2 regions of the Stenotrophomonas sp. 96582_Sma genome follow, and region 1 is predicted to be linked to the other one. Evidence: riboswitches for the same ligand, from Rfam matches in the RefSeq annotation. Region 1 holds a riboswitch; the other holds the start of a gene.

Region 1 (7,538 bases):
CTGCACTTCACGCGCTGCCTCATCGATGTCGCGGCCGAGTACGAACTTCAGTTCGATCTGGGTCTGGCCCTGGGTGCTGGCCGAGTCGATGCGTGAGATGCCGGGCAGGCTGCCCAGTGCGCGCTCCAGCGGCGTGGCGACGGTGGCTGCCATCGACTCGGGCGAGGTGCCGGGCAGGCTGGCACTGACTTCAATGGCCGGGTAATCGACCTGTGGCAGCGGCGCCACCGGCAACAGGCGCAATGCCAGCAGGCCGGCCAGCACCAGCGCCACCGCCAGCAGGATCGTCGCTACCGGGCGCTGCACGCAGGCCTGCGCCAGGCGCGCGATGGGGGTCACGCGCTCGCCTCGTCAACGGCCACCGGGGACGTCGCACGGCCACGCTGCAGGCGATCAAAGGCCAGGTAGATCACCGGCGTGGTGAACAGGGTCAGTACCTGGCTGACCAGCAGCCCCCCTACCATCACCCAGCCCAGTGGCTGCCGCAGCTCGGCGCCGGAACCGCTGGCCAGCATCAGCGGCACTGCGCCGAACAGCGCGGCCAGCGTGGTCATCAGGATCGGCCGGAAGCGCAGCAGCGCGGCCTGATGGATCGCCTCGCGCGGTGACATGCCGCGTGTGCGCTGCGCGTCCAGCGCGAAGTCGATCATCATGATCGCGTTCTTCTTCACCAGGCCGATCAGCAGCACGATGCCGATCACCGCGATCAGGTCCAGGCTGCGTCCGCTTACCCACAGTGCCGCCAACGCACCGACGGTGGCCGAGGGCAGGGTGGAGAGGATGGTGATGGGGTGGATGAAGCTCTCGTAGAGCACGCCCAGCACGATGTACATCACCACCACCGCGGCCAGGATCAGCCACAGTGTGGACGACAGCGAGCTGCTGAAGGCCGCTGCGGCACCCTGCAGGCGAAGTTCGATGCTCTGCGGCAGGTTCACCTGTGCGCGCGCGGCGTGCACAGCCTCCACCGCTTCGCCCAGCGAAGCACCCGGGGCAAGGTTGAACGACAGCGTGGCCGCCGGGAACTGGCCGACATGGTTGCGCAGCAGGGCGGTCGGGCCCAGATCCACGCGTGCCACCGCACCCAGCGGCACGGTCTGCCCACTGCTGCTGCGCACACGCAGGCCCGTGATCGCCTCCGGCCCGGGCTGTCGTGAAGGATCGGCCTCCAGCACCACCCGGTACTGGCTGGCCTGGGTGAAGATGGTCGAAATCTGGCGCTGCCCATAGGCGTCGTACAGCGCATCGGCTACTGCTTCCACGCTTACGCCCAGGCGCGCCGCCGCATCGCGGTCGATCGCCACGCGCGCCTGCCGGCCCTGCATCTGCAGATCGCTGGCGACATCGCGCAGTGCAGGTTGCTGGCGTAGCGCCTGCAGCAGCTTCGGGGTCCAGCGTTCCAGTGTTTCAAGATCCGGCGTGGTCAGGGTGAACTGGTACTGGGTGCGGCTGATGCGGTCTTCGATGCCCAGCTCCTGTACCGGCTGCAGGTACAGGGTGATGCCGGGGATCTTCGACACGCGCTGTTGCAGGCGCGCCATCACTACGGCGGCGCTATCGCGGTCGCCGTGCGGTTTCAGCTCGATCAGCAGGCGGCCGGTATTGAGCGTGGCGTTGTTGCCGTCCACGCCGATGTAGGACGACACGCTGGCCACCGCCTGGTCGGCTTCGATGGCCGCCGCCAGTGCCTGCTGGCGCTCGCGCATGGCCTGGAACGAGATCGCCTGCGGCGCTTCGCTGATGCCCTGCACCAGGCCGGCATCCTGCACCGGGAAGAAACCCTTGGGCACGGCGAAGTACAGCGCCACGGTCAGTGCGAGGGTGGCAACGGTGGCCAGCAACATCAGCGGCTGGCGCTGCAGCACCCAGCGCAGCTGGCGGTCGTAGAGGCCGATGACGCGGTCGAAGACATCGGGCGCATGTGCAGTCTTCGCGTGCGGCTTCAGGAACCGCGCGCACAGCATCGGCGTCAGCGTCAGCGAGACCACCAGCGAAATGCCGATGGCTACCGCCAGTGTCACTGCGAACTCATGGAACAGTGCACCCACCAGGTCGGCCATGAACAGCAGCGGGATCAGCACCGCGATCAGCGAAACAGTCAGCGACACCAGGGTGAAGCCGATCTCGGCTGCGCCTTTCAGCGCTGCATCGCGGGGGCTTTCGCCTTCCTCCAGATGGCGGGCGATGTTCTCCAGCATCACGATGGCGTCGTCCACCACGAAGCCGGTGGCGATGGTCAGCGCCATCAGCGTGAGGTTGTTGAGCGAATAGCCGGCCAGCAGCATGACCGCGAAGGTGCCGATGAGCGACAGCGGCACCGCGACGCTGGGAATGAGCGTGGCCGGCAGATTGCGCAGGAACACCCAGGTGACGAGCACCACCAGGCCGATGGCCAGTACCAGTTCTTTCTGCACGCCGCGCACCGACGCGCGGATCGATTCGGTACGGTCGCTCAGTACATTCATCTGCACGCCGGCGGGCAGCGTGGCCTGCAGCTGCGGCAGCAGCGTACGCACCTGCTCGACCACGGCGATCACGTTGGCGCCGGGCTGGCGCTGGATGTTCACCAGTACTGCCGGCGTGGTACCGCTCCACGCAGCCAACTGGCGGTTCTCGGCGCCATCGGTAATGGTGGCTACATCGCCCAGCCGCAGCGGCGCGCCGTCGCGCCAGGCCAGTACCAGGGCGCGGTACTCATCCACGCTGCGCATCTGATCGTTGGCATCGAGCATCACCGCGCGGATCGGGCCGTCGAAACTACCCTTGGGCAGGTTGACGTTGGCGGCGGCGATGGCGGTGCGGATGTGGTCCATGCCCAGGTTGTTGGCGGCAAGCGCCGCCGGATTGACCTGGATGCGCACCGCCGGGCGCTGGCCCCCGGCCAGGCTGACCAGGCCGACGCCGGGCAACTGCGCCAGGCGCTGGGCGATGCGCGTATCCACCAGATCGTGCACCTGCGGCAGCGACAGTCCTTGCGAGGTCACCGCCAGTGTCAGGATCGGGGTGTCGGCCGGGTTGACCTTGCGGTACACCGGCGGCACAGGCAGGTCCCCGGGCAGGAAGCTGCCCGCCGCGTTGATGGCGGCCTGCACGTCCTGCTCGGCCACACCCAGCGACACCTCCAGCCCGAATTGCAGGGTGATGACCGAGGCGCCACCGGAACTGGTCGACGACAGTTGTTTCAGGCCGGGAATCTGGCCGAGCTGGCGCTCCAGCGGTGCGGTGATGGTGCGTGTGGTCAGTTCGGGGCTGGCCCCCGGATACAGCGTGGTGATCTGGATGATCGGGTAATCGACCTGCGGCAGCGCCGCCACCGGCAGCAGGCGATAGGCCAGCACGCCGGACAGCAGCAGCGCCACCATCAGGAGAGTCGTTGCGACCGGGCGCAGGATGAACGGGCGCGAGAGGTTCATGCGCCGGCCTTGGTCGCGGCCTCCTCGGTGATGATCTCCACCGCCGTGCCGTCTTCCAGCCCGTCGATGCCTTCGATCACCACCTTGTCCCCTGCGGCCAGCCCGGAGCGCACGGCCACGCGTCCATCATCGGCTGGACCGAGCACCACGGTGCGGCGTTGTGCCTTGCTGTCCTTGTCGACGATATGCACGTAGTTGCCCTGGCTGCCGAACTGCACGGCGGCATCGGGAATCAGCAGCGCGGGCTGCTCGCCCAGCTGCAGGCGGACGTTGACGAACTGGTTGGGGAACAGCGCCAGATCGTGGTTGTCGAAGTGCGCACGCAGTTTCAACGTGCCGGTGGTGGTATCGATGCGGTTGTCGACGCTGGACAGCGAGCCGCGGGCCAGCTGCCGGCGTTCTTCGCGGTCCCAGGTTTCCACCGCCAGTGCCGGTTGCGCCTGCACGGCATCGAGCAGCGCAGGCAGCTCGGGTTCGGGCACGGTGAACAGCACGCTGATCGGCGCGGTCTGCGCCAGCGTCACCAGGCCTTCGGCATCGCTGGCGCGCACCAGGTTGCCCACGTCCAACCGGCGCAGCCCGACGCGGCCACTGACCGGCGCGGTGATGCGGGTGTACTGCAGCTGCAGGCGCGCTTCATCAACAGACGCCTGATCGCTGAGGCGGCGGCCCTGCAGCTGGCGCACCTTGCTCTGCTGGTCGCTCAGTTCCTGCCCGGACACGTAGTTCTGCTTCTGCAGTTCGCGGTAGCGCTGCAGCTGGCGTTCTGCGTTCTCCAGCTCGGCCAGGTTCTGTTGCTGCGTGCCCTGGGCCTGTGCCAGCTTCACCTCATACGGGCGCGGGTCGATCTGCGCCAGCAGGTCGCCGGCCTTCACCTGCTGGCCTTCCTGGAAATGCAGCCGCAGCAGTTCGCCATCCACGCGGCTGCGTACCACCACGCTGTGCAGCGGGGTGACCGTACCGACCGCCTTCAGGCGCAGCACCAGCGGCTCGGCGCTGGCGCGGGCGATGCGCACGGGCACCGTCTTGCCGGGTGCATCGTCGCTGCTGCCGGCACCATTCCGGGACCACAGCCACCACGCCAGAAGGGCGGCGAGGGCGATGGCCAGCACCGCCCACAACAGGCGGGCACGACGGAAGCGGGAATTTTCGGCGACAGACATGGGGCATCCTGCGCCCTGCGCGCGCAGGGACATGCGGGCCCGTCGGCGCGTTCACGGCACCACGGGCAGCGGGGAGGGAGTTGTCTGGCGGGGCCGCGGGCGCGGCGTGGCTGGATGCCGTCGCGGCAGCGACGGGGTGACAATGGTAGCCAATCACCCCGGCCAATGCCGTATGACCATGGTCATGCAGCGCATTCGGTAGTGCCGGCCGCTGGCCGGCAACCTGCCGGAATCTGCGGGCGTGTGCCGTGTTGCCGGCCAGCGGCCGACACTACCGACAAACAATCAATGCACTTCGTCGTGATAGACGAACTTCGGCATTTCCCAGCGGTAGTGGATCGCCAGCAGGCGCAGCGCGAAGCCGCCGCCGAGGCAGCACAGGATCGCGGTGGCGTCGGCCACGCCCCAGTGCAGCAGCAACAGGTAGGCCGCGCCGGTCAGCAGCGCGATGATCGCGTACAGCTCCTTCTGGAAGATCAGCGGCACCTCGTTGCAGAGAATGTCGCGCAGCACGCCGCCGAACGCGCCGGTCAGCATGCCGGCGATCAGCACGATCGGCATGGCATGGCCGGCCTCGCGCGCGATCGAACAGCCGATCAGGGTGAAGGCGATCAGGCCCAGGCCATCGAGCACCAGGAAGGTGCGGCGGAAGTGGTGCATCCAGCGCGCCACCCAGGTGGCGATCAGCGCCGCGCACACGGTGAAGCCCAGGTACTCGGGATGCTTCACCCAGCCCAACGGGTAGTGGCCGAGCAGGATGTCGCGCAGCGAACCGCCCCCGAGGGCGGTGACACAGGCGATCATGACCACCCCGAACAGGTCCATGCGGCGGCGGCCGGCGGACAGCGCGCCGGTCATGGCTTCGGCGGAAATGGCGATCAGGTAGATGATGGACAGCAGCATGGGACAGGCTCCGGGCGCGGTGGGGCCGGCCATGCGCGACTACCGCCACTGCCTGCGCAATGACGGGATGACGATGACCGGTGCCGCTCCCGCTGTCCTTTTGCCTGAGAGTTCAGCGGCGTAGGCCGCGTGCCCCTTCGGCGGATCGTCCCGGGCGTGCCCGGTGACCTCTCTCCAGCTCGGCGAGTCGAATGCATGGTTGGTGGGATTCCAGCCCACCGGCCTGAGCGATCATGGGAGCCTGCGCCTTCGGCGGGCGCCAGCGCGGCGCCTCTCTCCTGCATTCGGGCGCCAGTATATCCGCTGCAGTGCAGCACGGCATAATCCGGGCATGGCCCCGTCCCTCCGCCCGTGGTTCCTGTACCTGCTCGAATGCCGCGATGGCAGCTATTACGCCGGCATCAGCACCGACGTGGACGCGCGCTTCGCCGCCCACCAGGCCGGCAAGGGCGCGCGTTACACCCGGGCGCGGCCGCCGCTGCGCGTGCTGGCCGTGCGCGAGTACCCGGACCGGGCTGCCGCCTCGCGGGCCGAGTGGCAGCTCAAGCAGCAGCCGCGCGAACGCAAGCTGGCCTGGCTGCAGGAACCGGCCGAGACGCTTCTGTAGATCCACGCCATGCGTGGATGGGCCACTTGGCCCATGCCATGATCACCCCGCGCCCAGCCCTGGAGACCCGGATGTCCGCGATTGCCCTGCTGTTCGCTCTTTCCGCAGCAACGAGCCCCACTGCCGATCCGGCCACCCTCGAGGCCATTGAAGCCACCTGCCACGATTACGTCGACGGCCAGCTGGAAGCCGACCCGCAGCGCGTCGCCCGCTCCCTGCACCCGGACCTGGCCAAGCGCGCGGTCCTCGGCGATACGCCCGACGAACGCCTGGGCCTGCGCCGCATGTCGAAGGAAGAACTGGTGGCGCTGACGAAGCAGGGCGCGTTGAAGACCCCGAAGGATCAATGGGACCGCCGCTGCACGGTGCTGGACGTGACCGGCAACGCCGCCTCGGTGCGACTGGAAACCCCGTGGTTCGTCGACTACTTCCACATGGGGCGCTTCGACCAGCGCTGGGTCATCGTCAACGCACTGTGGTACGCGAAACCAAAGGCGCAGTAGAGCGATGCGTGCCGCCGGCAAAGCATGGATCTGCGTCGTCATGCTGGTCGCCGGCATCGCGCTGCTGCCTGGCCTGCTGTACCTGCTCGGGTTGGCGCTGGTGGAAGGCCGGCCGAACTTGGCCGACCGCACGCCCAGTGGTGTGGCCGCGTGCAGCAGCGAACCGCGGGCGGGATACCAGCCGATGACTCCATGGAGCTTCACGACGCGGTTCTTCGATCCTGAAGCGTTGAAGAAGGCGACTGATGTCGAGCGCGAAGCGTTCTGGGTTGCACGCCGCCACCTGATGCGGCAGCCAAGGCACGACATGCTGCGCTGGCATCTCAGCAGTACCGCACTGACAATCTGGATCACCCGGCATTGGAGTACCGCGCAGATTGCTGATGCCGCGAGGAAGGAGGATTTCTGCCGCACCTGGTCGAAACGGCGGGTGGCCCGATGAACCGGTAGATCCACGCCATGCGTGGATGGTGTTGACGGGGTCAGAGCCCTTTCCTGCGGAAAGGGATCCGACCGCGCAGCAGCCGGCCAGCGGCCGGCACTACCGTCGGGGTCGCCGGTCTTCCTGATCATCACCGAAGATGATGCGCGCGCTCCGCTGGTAGCTCCAGTACGCCACCGCCCAGTTCAGCAGCACCACGATGCGGTTGCGGAAGCCGATCAGGAAGAACACGTGCGCGGCCAGCCAGAACCACCAGGCCAGGATGCCCGACAACTGCAGCCGGCCCAGGTGCACGATCGCGGCCATGCGGCCGATGGTGGCCAGGTTGCCGAAGTCGGCGTACTTGAACGGTCCGGGGACTGCCTTGCCGTGCAGGCGCGCGCGGATCACCTCGGCCACGTACTTGCCCATCTGCTTGGCGGCAGGGGCCACGCCGGGTACCGGCTTGCCGTTGGCCTGGTTCAGTGCGGCCAGATCGCCGGCCACGAACAGTTCCGGGTGGCCGGG
Region 2 (7,538 bases), 850 kb from region 1:
CAGCTTGCCTGGCAGGAACGGCGCCAGGTGCTCCTTGACCGCGCACGGGCCGACGCCCGGGCCACCACCGCCATGCGGGATGCAGAAGGTCTTGTGCAGGTTCAGGTGCGAAACATCCGAACCCCACTTGCCCGGCTTGGCCACGCCGACCAGGGCGTTCATGTTGGCACCGTCGGTGTACACCTGGCCGCCGTGCTTGTGGATGATCTCGCAGATCTCCACCACCTCTTCCTCGAACACGCCGTGCGTGGACGGGTAGGTCATCATGATCGCGGCCAGGCGGTCGCTGTACTTCTCGGCGTTGAGGCGGATGTCCTCGACGTCGACGTTGCCGTTGGCATCGGTTTTGGTCACCACCACCTTCATGCCGCACATCTGTGCCGAGGCCGGGTTGGTGCCGTGCGCCGAGTCCGGAATCAGGCAGATATCGCGATGTTCCTCACCGCGCGAGCGGTGGTAGGCGCGGATCGCCAGCAGGCCGGCGTACTCGCCCTGCGCGCCGGAGTTCGGCTGCAGGCTGACCGCGTCGTAACCGGTGCATTCCACCAGCATCGCTTCCAGCGTGTCGATCAGTTCCTTGTAGCCCAGCGCCTGGTCGGCCGGCACCAGCGGGTGGATCTGCGAGAACTCCGGCCAGGTCACCGGAATCATCTCGGCGGTGGCGTTGAGCTTCATGGTGCACGAGCCCAGCGGGATCATCGTGCGGTCCATTGCCAGGTCCTTGTCGGCCAGCGAACGCAGGTAGCGCAGCAGCTCGTGCTCGCTATGGTGGGTGTTGAACACCGGGTGGGTCAGGAACGCGGACTGGCGCAGCAGGCCGGCCGGCAGCGCATCGGCAGTGCTGGCATCCAGTGCGTCGACGTCCAGCGAGGCACCGAACACGGCAGCCACGGCGACGATGTCGGCGCGGGTAGTGGTTTCGTCCAGGCTGATGCCGACCGAGTCGCTGTCGATCGCGCGCAGGTTGTAGCCGGCGGCGCGGGCCTTGGCGTGGATCTCATCGGCGTGCACGCCGGTGACATGCAGGGTGTCGAAGAAGTCGCCACCGACCTGCACGCCTGCATTGCGCAGCGCTGCGGCCAGGATCGAGGCCAGGCGATGGGTGCGGCGGGCAATGCGGGTCAGGCCTTCCGGGCCGTGGTAGACGGCGTACATCGACGCCATCACCGCCAGCAGCACCTGTGCAGTACAGATGTTGGAGGTGGCCTTCTCGCGGCGGATGTGCTGCTCGCGGGTCTGCAGGGTCAGGCGGTAGGCCGGGTTGCCCTGCGCGTCGATCGAGACGCCGATCAGGCGGCCCGGCATCGAGCGCTTGTAGGCGTCACGGCACGCCATGAAGGCGGCGTGCGGGCCACCGAAGCCGAACGGCACGCCGAAACGCTGGCTGTTGCCGACCACGATGTCCGCGCCCCATTCGCCCGGGGCGGCCAGCAGGGTCAGGGCCAGCAGGTCGGTGGCCACGGCCACCAGGCCGCCGCGTGCGTGCACGGCATCGACCAGCGCCTTGTAGTCGCCGACCTGGCCGAAGGTATCCGGATACTGCAGCAGCAGGCCGAAGGCTTCCGCTTCCAGCGCTTCGGCCGGGGTGCCCACGCGCAGCACGATGCCCATGGGCTCGGCGCGGGTGCGCAGCAGTTCCAGCGTCTGCGGGTGCACGGCGTCGTGCACGAAGAAGGTGTCCGACTTCGACTTGGCCGAACGCTTGGCCAGGGTCATCGCTTCGGCGGCGGCAGTGGCTTCGTCCAGCAGCGAGGCGTTGGCGATTTCCATGCCGGTGAGGTCGGCGCACAGGGTCTGGAAGTTGATCAGCGCTTCCATGCGGCCCTGCGAGATTTCCGCTTGGTACGGGGTGTAGGCGGTGTACCAGGCCGGGTTTTCCAGGATGTTGCGCAGGATCACGTTCGGCGTGTGGGTACCGTAGTAGCCCTGGCCGATGAAGCTGCGCAGCACGGTGTTCTTGTCGGCGATCGCACGGATCTTCGCCAGTGCCTGCACTTCGGTCATCGACTCCGGCAGCGCCAGCGGCGCCGGCGACTTGATCTTGGCCGGTACGATGGCATCGGTCATGCCATCCAGCGACGCGTGGCCGACGACATCGAGCATCTGCGCGATCTCGGCGTCGTTGGGGCCGATGTGGCGCTCGACGAACGCATTGTGGTGCTCGAGCTCACGCAGGGAAGGGGTGTTCTGGGACATGGCGAAGGATCCGTCAGGAAAGGGCACACGCACGGGCACAAGCCGCCGGTCGGCGGTCTGCGGGGCGCCCCTCTGTCCTTTTGCCTGAGAGTTTAAAAGCGCGGCGGACCGCAGCTTCGTGCCCCTTCGGCGCCGGATCGAACCGGTCTCTCCAGAGTTCTGTTACGGGTGGTATCGGGCCTGAGCGATTACGGGCGTTGCGCCTTCGGCAGCGGTGTTCCGCTTCTCCCACCGTGTTGCCCGCTGATTATAGCCCGTTGCGGGCCCGCCGGCCGCCTCCAGACATGGCCGCCGCGCCTGAATGGCCGATGGCCATGTCGTGCGTTTTGTGCACCGCTGCATGGCATCGGGCGCAATCCCCACCTATGATGAGCGGATACCCGAATTCATCTGGCGCCGTCCCTGCAGAAGGGGACCGGCGCCCGCCGTGCGTGCCGCGCATGGCCCTGCCGGACGCCTTCCCCATGACCGCCGCTGTTGCTCCCTCCACCCGCCGCATGGCCCTGCTGCTCGCCGGTCTGGCCATGTTCGGTCCGTTCTCGATCGACACCATCTTCCCGGCGTTCCCGCAGCTGGCCCAGCGCTTGGCGGTGGACGAAGTGGCGGTGCAGCAGACCATCAGCGTGTACCTGCTGTTCTACGGCCTGATGAGCCTGGCGCACGGCCCGCTGTCCGATGCCTGGGGCCGCAAGTGGGTGATCCTCGGTGGCCTGGTGGTGTTCGTCGGCGCTTCGGTTGGCTGCGCGCTGTCCACCGACCTGACCACGCTGCTGGCGTTCCGTGCGCTGCAGGGCCTGTCGGCGGGTGTCGGCATGATCGTCGGCCGCGCGGTGATCCGCGACCTGTACCACGGCCACGACGCGCAGCGGCTGATGAGCCAGGTGTCGATGCTGTTCGGTATCGCCCCGGCCATCGCGCCGATCATCGGTGGCTGGATCCTGCTCAGTGGCGCCGGCTGGCCGCTGATCTTCTGGTTCCTGGTGGTGTTCGGGCTGGTCCTGCTGGCGGCCACTGCGCGCTACCTGCCGGAGACCCATCCGGTCGAAGCACGCGTGCCGTTGTCGCCGCGCACGTTGATGCGTGACTACGTACGCATCGGCTTCAATCCGCGCTTCCTGCGCCTGGCGCTGGCCGGCAGCATCGGTTTCGGTGGCATCTTCCTGTACATCTCCTCGGCGCCGGTGTTCGTGATGCAGCACCTGCACCTGGGCGAGGGCGGCTTTGCGTGGCTGTTCATTCCCACCATCGGTGGCATGACCACCGGCTCGTTCCTGTCCGGGCGCATGGCTGGGCACACTACGCCCACCCGCCAGGTGTCCATTGGGTTCGGCCTGTGCGCGTTGTCGGTGCTGCTGAACGTCGGCTACGTGGCGCTGTCGCCGCAGTTCGTGCTGCCGTGGGCAGTGCTGCCGATCTTCCTGGGCGGCATGGGCATGGCGCTGATCTTCCCGATCCTGGCGCTGGCGGTGCTGGACATGTACCCGCACCAGCGCGGCCTGGCCTCGTCGCTGCAGGCGTTCGTGCAGCTGATGATCAGTACCGTGGTGGCCGGCGTGGTGTCGCCGCTGCTCAGCGCCAGCCCGCTGCACCTGGCCCTGGGCCAGGCCGCGTTCTTCGGCGCCGGCTTCGTGTTCTGGTACTGGGAACACCAGCGCGAGCGCGCGGCGCAGGCAGCCTGCACGGGCCATTGAGCAGCGCGCAGGGGTAGGGCGGACGGGGATGCCGGCACATCCTTGCAGCCGCGGACAACCGGACTAGGCTGGGCATTCCAGCCAGCCGGTGCGTGGATGCACGACAGCCAGCCAATCCGATGTCGTTGCATGAGGTTCCCCCATGGCTGCGCAGCAGACCTACCGCCTGTTCGAGGTGGCGCTGAAGGAGCGCCGCGTTCTTTCCCCTTCCCTGGACCGCATGGTGTTCACCGGTGCCGACGTGACGCGGATGAAAACCGAAGGCCCGGATCAGCGCATCAAGGTGTTCTTCCCCTTGCCCGGCCAGGAGGTGCCGCAGGTCCCCAGCGGTGACGACTGGTACCCACGCTATCGGGCCCTGCCGGACGATCAGCGCCCGCCGATGCGCACCTACACCATCCGCCAGTTGCGTGCGGAGCAGGGCGAGGTCGACGTCGATTTCGTCATCCACGGGGTGACCGGACCCGCTTCGCGCTGGGCCATGCATGCACGGCCGGGCGATCGCGTGGTGCTGCTGGCCCCGGACGCCGACTGCGCCGAGAGCAGCGAAGGCTGGGAGTGGAAGCCACCGGTCGGTGTCGGCCAGGTGCTGCTGGTGGCCGATGAAACCGCGTTGCCTGCGGTAGCCGGCATCCTCGAGGAACTGGCTGCCATGGTGGATCCGCCGCGCGCGCTGGCCCTGCTGGAAGTGGCGCAGGCCGGTGATGCGGTTCCCCTGAAGGCGCCGGCCACGGCCGAGCTGGTGTGGTTGCCGCGTGGGCAGGCCGCCTATGGCCAGCCGCTGCTGCAGGCGGTCCAGGAACGGCTGTCAGCGACCTCGAGCGTGCCTGCTGGCGATGCGCTGGAGGAGATCGACGTCGATACGCAGATCCTCTGGGAGCAGGCCGACACCTGCGTGGCCGGGCCGCTGTACGCCTGGGTGGCGGGCGAGGCGGGGGCGGCGATGGCGATCCGCCGCCACCTGGTGCGCGATTGCGGGCTGGACCGCCGCGCGATCACCTTCATGGGCTACTGGCGGCACGGCAAGGTGCTGGACTGACCATGCTGGATCGAGCACGCGTGAAGCAGCGCTGCGGGCGGGGTGCGCTATCCTTGCGCCCCCCTTCGCAGCGGTACCGCACCATGTCCACCAGCTCCAAGACCCGCCGCGACCAGCGCCGTCGCCAGGAAAAGCAGGCCGCCAACAAGGCCGCCGCGCAGGCATCGCCGGTGGAACCGCATGCCGAGCTGCGCGATGCGCAGCGCACCCTGCTGGCCGGTGTCGTGCGCCGTGACGGCGAATGGGTGCTGGGCATGGACGGCCGCATCGCTGGCCACAGCGAGAGCGCTGCGCAGGTGCTGGCGCTGATCATGCAGGCCGGTGAACTGCACGAGCGCAACGGCACGCCGGTGCGCCTGATGTACTCCGATGCGCTGCGCGATGCCGCACAGGCCGAAGCGAAGGAGAAGGGCCAGACCTTCGAGGAATTCAAGGCCGAGCTGGCTGCAGCGATGGCGGCGAAGAAGAACAGCTGACAGGCATTTCGGTAGAGCCGGCCGCTGGCCGGCTGCCAGACAGATGTCCACCGTGCAGTTGCCGGCCAGCGGCCGGCACTACCGGAAAGGGGCGGATCCTCGCGGACCCGCCCCTTTTCTCATTTCGCCGCCGGGGCCGCGTTGGCCTGCCAGCCGCACATCTGGCCTTCGTTTGATTGCTGTTTCGGTAGAGCCGGCCGCTGGCCGGCTGCCCGTTGGGTCTTCATCGCGTAGTCGCCGGTCAGCGGCCGGCACTACCGGAAAGGGGCGGATCCTTGCGGACCCGCCCCTTTTCTCAATTCGCCGCCGGGGCCGCGTTGGCCTGCCAGCCGCACATCTGGCCTTCGTTCTGCTGCTTCAGCCATTCGTTGACCGGGCTGAAGTACTCGATCATCGGGCCGGCATCGAGCTTGTCGGTGCCGGTCAGTTCCTTCAGTGTGGCCTGCCACGGCTGGCTGGCACCCTTGCTCAGCATCGCCCAGTACTTCTGGCCGGCTTCCTTGTTGCCGTAGAAGGTGCACTCATGCAGCGGGCCCTTGTAGCCGGACGCGTCGCACAGGCCCTTGTAGAACTGGAACTGCAGGATGCGCGCCAGGAAGTAGCGGGTGTACGGGGTGTTGCCCGGCACGTGGTACTTCGCGCCCGGATCGAAGAACTCTTCGCCACGGGTGCTGGCCGGCGCCACGCCCTGGTACTTGGCCTTCAGGTCCCACCACGCCTTGTTGTAGTTGTCGGCGGTGATCGAGCCATCGAACACGCCCCAGCGCCAGCGGTCGATCATCAGCCCGAACGGCAGGAACGACACGCCCGACAGCGCCATGCGCATCTGGTTGTTGATGACCGCTTCGCGGCTCTCGGTCGGCGCATCAACCAGGCCGATCGAGCTGAGGTACTTGGGCGTCATCGCCAGCACGATGGTGTCGCCGATCGCTTCATGGAAACCATCGTTGGCACCGCCCTGGAACAGCGGCGGCAACGGGTTGTAGGCCAGGTCGTAATAGATGTGGCCCAGCTCGTGGTAGATGGTGGTGAAGTTCTCTTCGTTCGGCTTGATGCACATCTTGGTGCGCACGTCGCCTTCCATGTTCATGTCCCAGGCGCTGGCGTGGCAGACCACGTCGCGATCGTCGGGCTTGATGAACTGGGTCTTTTCCCAATACGACTGCGGCAGCGACGGCATGCCCAGCGACACGTAGAAGTCCTGTGCGCGCTCGGTCATCTGCCTGGCGGTACGCAGTTCGGCCTCGCGCTGTGCCTTGTACTGCGCCGCTACGTTGGCATCCTTGCCGGCCTTGGCCAGCGCCGCGCTCAGATTGGTCTGGTACTGCTTTTCAAGCGCAGCGGTGATGTCCAGGCTGCCGGCACCCGGGTACGGTTCCAGCTGGTCCCACAGGTTCGACCAGTCCTGCTGCCACATGTTGCCCAGCAGGTGCGCGGCGATCAGGCCGTTGCCTACTTCGGCCTTGTCCTTGCCGTAGGTCTTGTCCAGCTTGCCGCGTGCGTAGCAGTGCAGCTGCTCGTACATCGGCTTGACCTGTTCCCACAGGCGATCGGTTTCCGGGCCGATCTGTTCCGGCGGCATGTCATAGCCGCTGCGCCACATCTGGCCGGCATCGGTGAAGCCCATGCCCTTGGCGCCTTCGTTCACCAGGCCGACGAACTTCTGGTAGTCGCCGCGCATGCTCTTGGTGGTGCTGTGCCAGCCCTGCCAGGCATCGAGCTGCTTGTCGTAGTCGCGGCTGCGCGCGAGCACCTGCTCCAGCTCGCCCAGCTGGCGGCAGGAGTTGGGATCGTTGGCATCGGTGCAGTACTTGCCGGCACCGTAGCTGCCTTCCATGCGGGTGGCGATCTGGGTCAGCTCGGCCAGCTTGGCCGGGTCACGCGGTGCCGGCATCGAGGACATCAGCTTCAGCAGGTGGATCGCGCGCTTGCTGTCCTCGCTCATCGGCTTGCCGTCGAACGTGGAGGCCTGTTCGATCCAGCTGTTGAGCTGGGTCAGCGAGCGCTCGTTGGCCTTGGCCGCGATGCGTTCCGAATCACTGTTGATGTAGGTGGAGGACAGCCACTGCGCCGAGGTCATCTCCGGGTAGGCGGCCTTGAATTCGGCATTGATGCGGGCCACGAACTGGTCGGCGG

Evidence for each region. Region 1 has a riboswitch for glycine ahead of ACZK2R_RS21040 (trimeric intracellular cation channel family protein). Riboswitches for the same ligand answer to the same signal wherever they lie in the genome.
Region 2: linked by a shared signal. The riboswitch ahead of gcvP (aminomethyl-transferring glycine dehydrogenase) and the one ahead of ACZK2R_RS21040 (trimeric intracellular cation channel family protein) in region 1 are both predicted to bind glycine.

Annotation. Positions count from the first base shown of each region.
Region 1 is NZ_CM151122.1:4,480,752-4,488,289, reverse strand. It holds gene ACZK2R_RS21055 (efflux RND transporter permease subunit) at 1-339, opposite strand, end outside; gene ACZK2R_RS21050 (multidrug efflux RND transporter permease subunit) at 336-3,413, opposite strand; gene ACZK2R_RS21045 (MdtA/MuxA family multidrug efflux RND transporter periplasmic adaptor subunit) at 3,410-4,576, opposite strand; gene ACZK2R_RS21040 (trimeric intracellular cation channel family protein) at 4,862-5,479, opposite strand; glycine riboswitch at 5,564-5,667, opposite strand; glycine riboswitch at 5,681-5,770, opposite strand; gene ACZK2R_RS21035 (GIY-YIG nuclease family protein) at 5,811-6,086, shown strand; gene ACZK2R_RS21030 (nuclear transport factor 2 family protein) at 6,158-6,589, shown strand; gene ACZK2R_RS21025 (hypothetical protein) at 6,594-7,031, shown strand; gene ACZK2R_RS21020 (NAD(P)/FAD-dependent oxidoreductase) at 7,131-7,538, opposite strand, start outside.
Region 2 is NZ_CM151122.1:3,626,662-3,634,199, reverse strand. It holds gene gcvP (aminomethyl-transferring glycine dehydrogenase) at 1-2,196, opposite strand, end outside; glycine riboswitch at 2,259-2,361, opposite strand; gene ACZK2R_RS17025 (multidrug effflux MFS transporter) at 2,661-3,887, shown strand; gene ACZK2R_RS17020 (siderophore-interacting protein) at 4,030-4,926, shown strand; gene ACZK2R_RS17015 (hypothetical protein) at 5,010-5,402, shown strand; gene ACZK2R_RS17010 (M2 family metallopeptidase) at 5,698-7,538, opposite strand, start outside.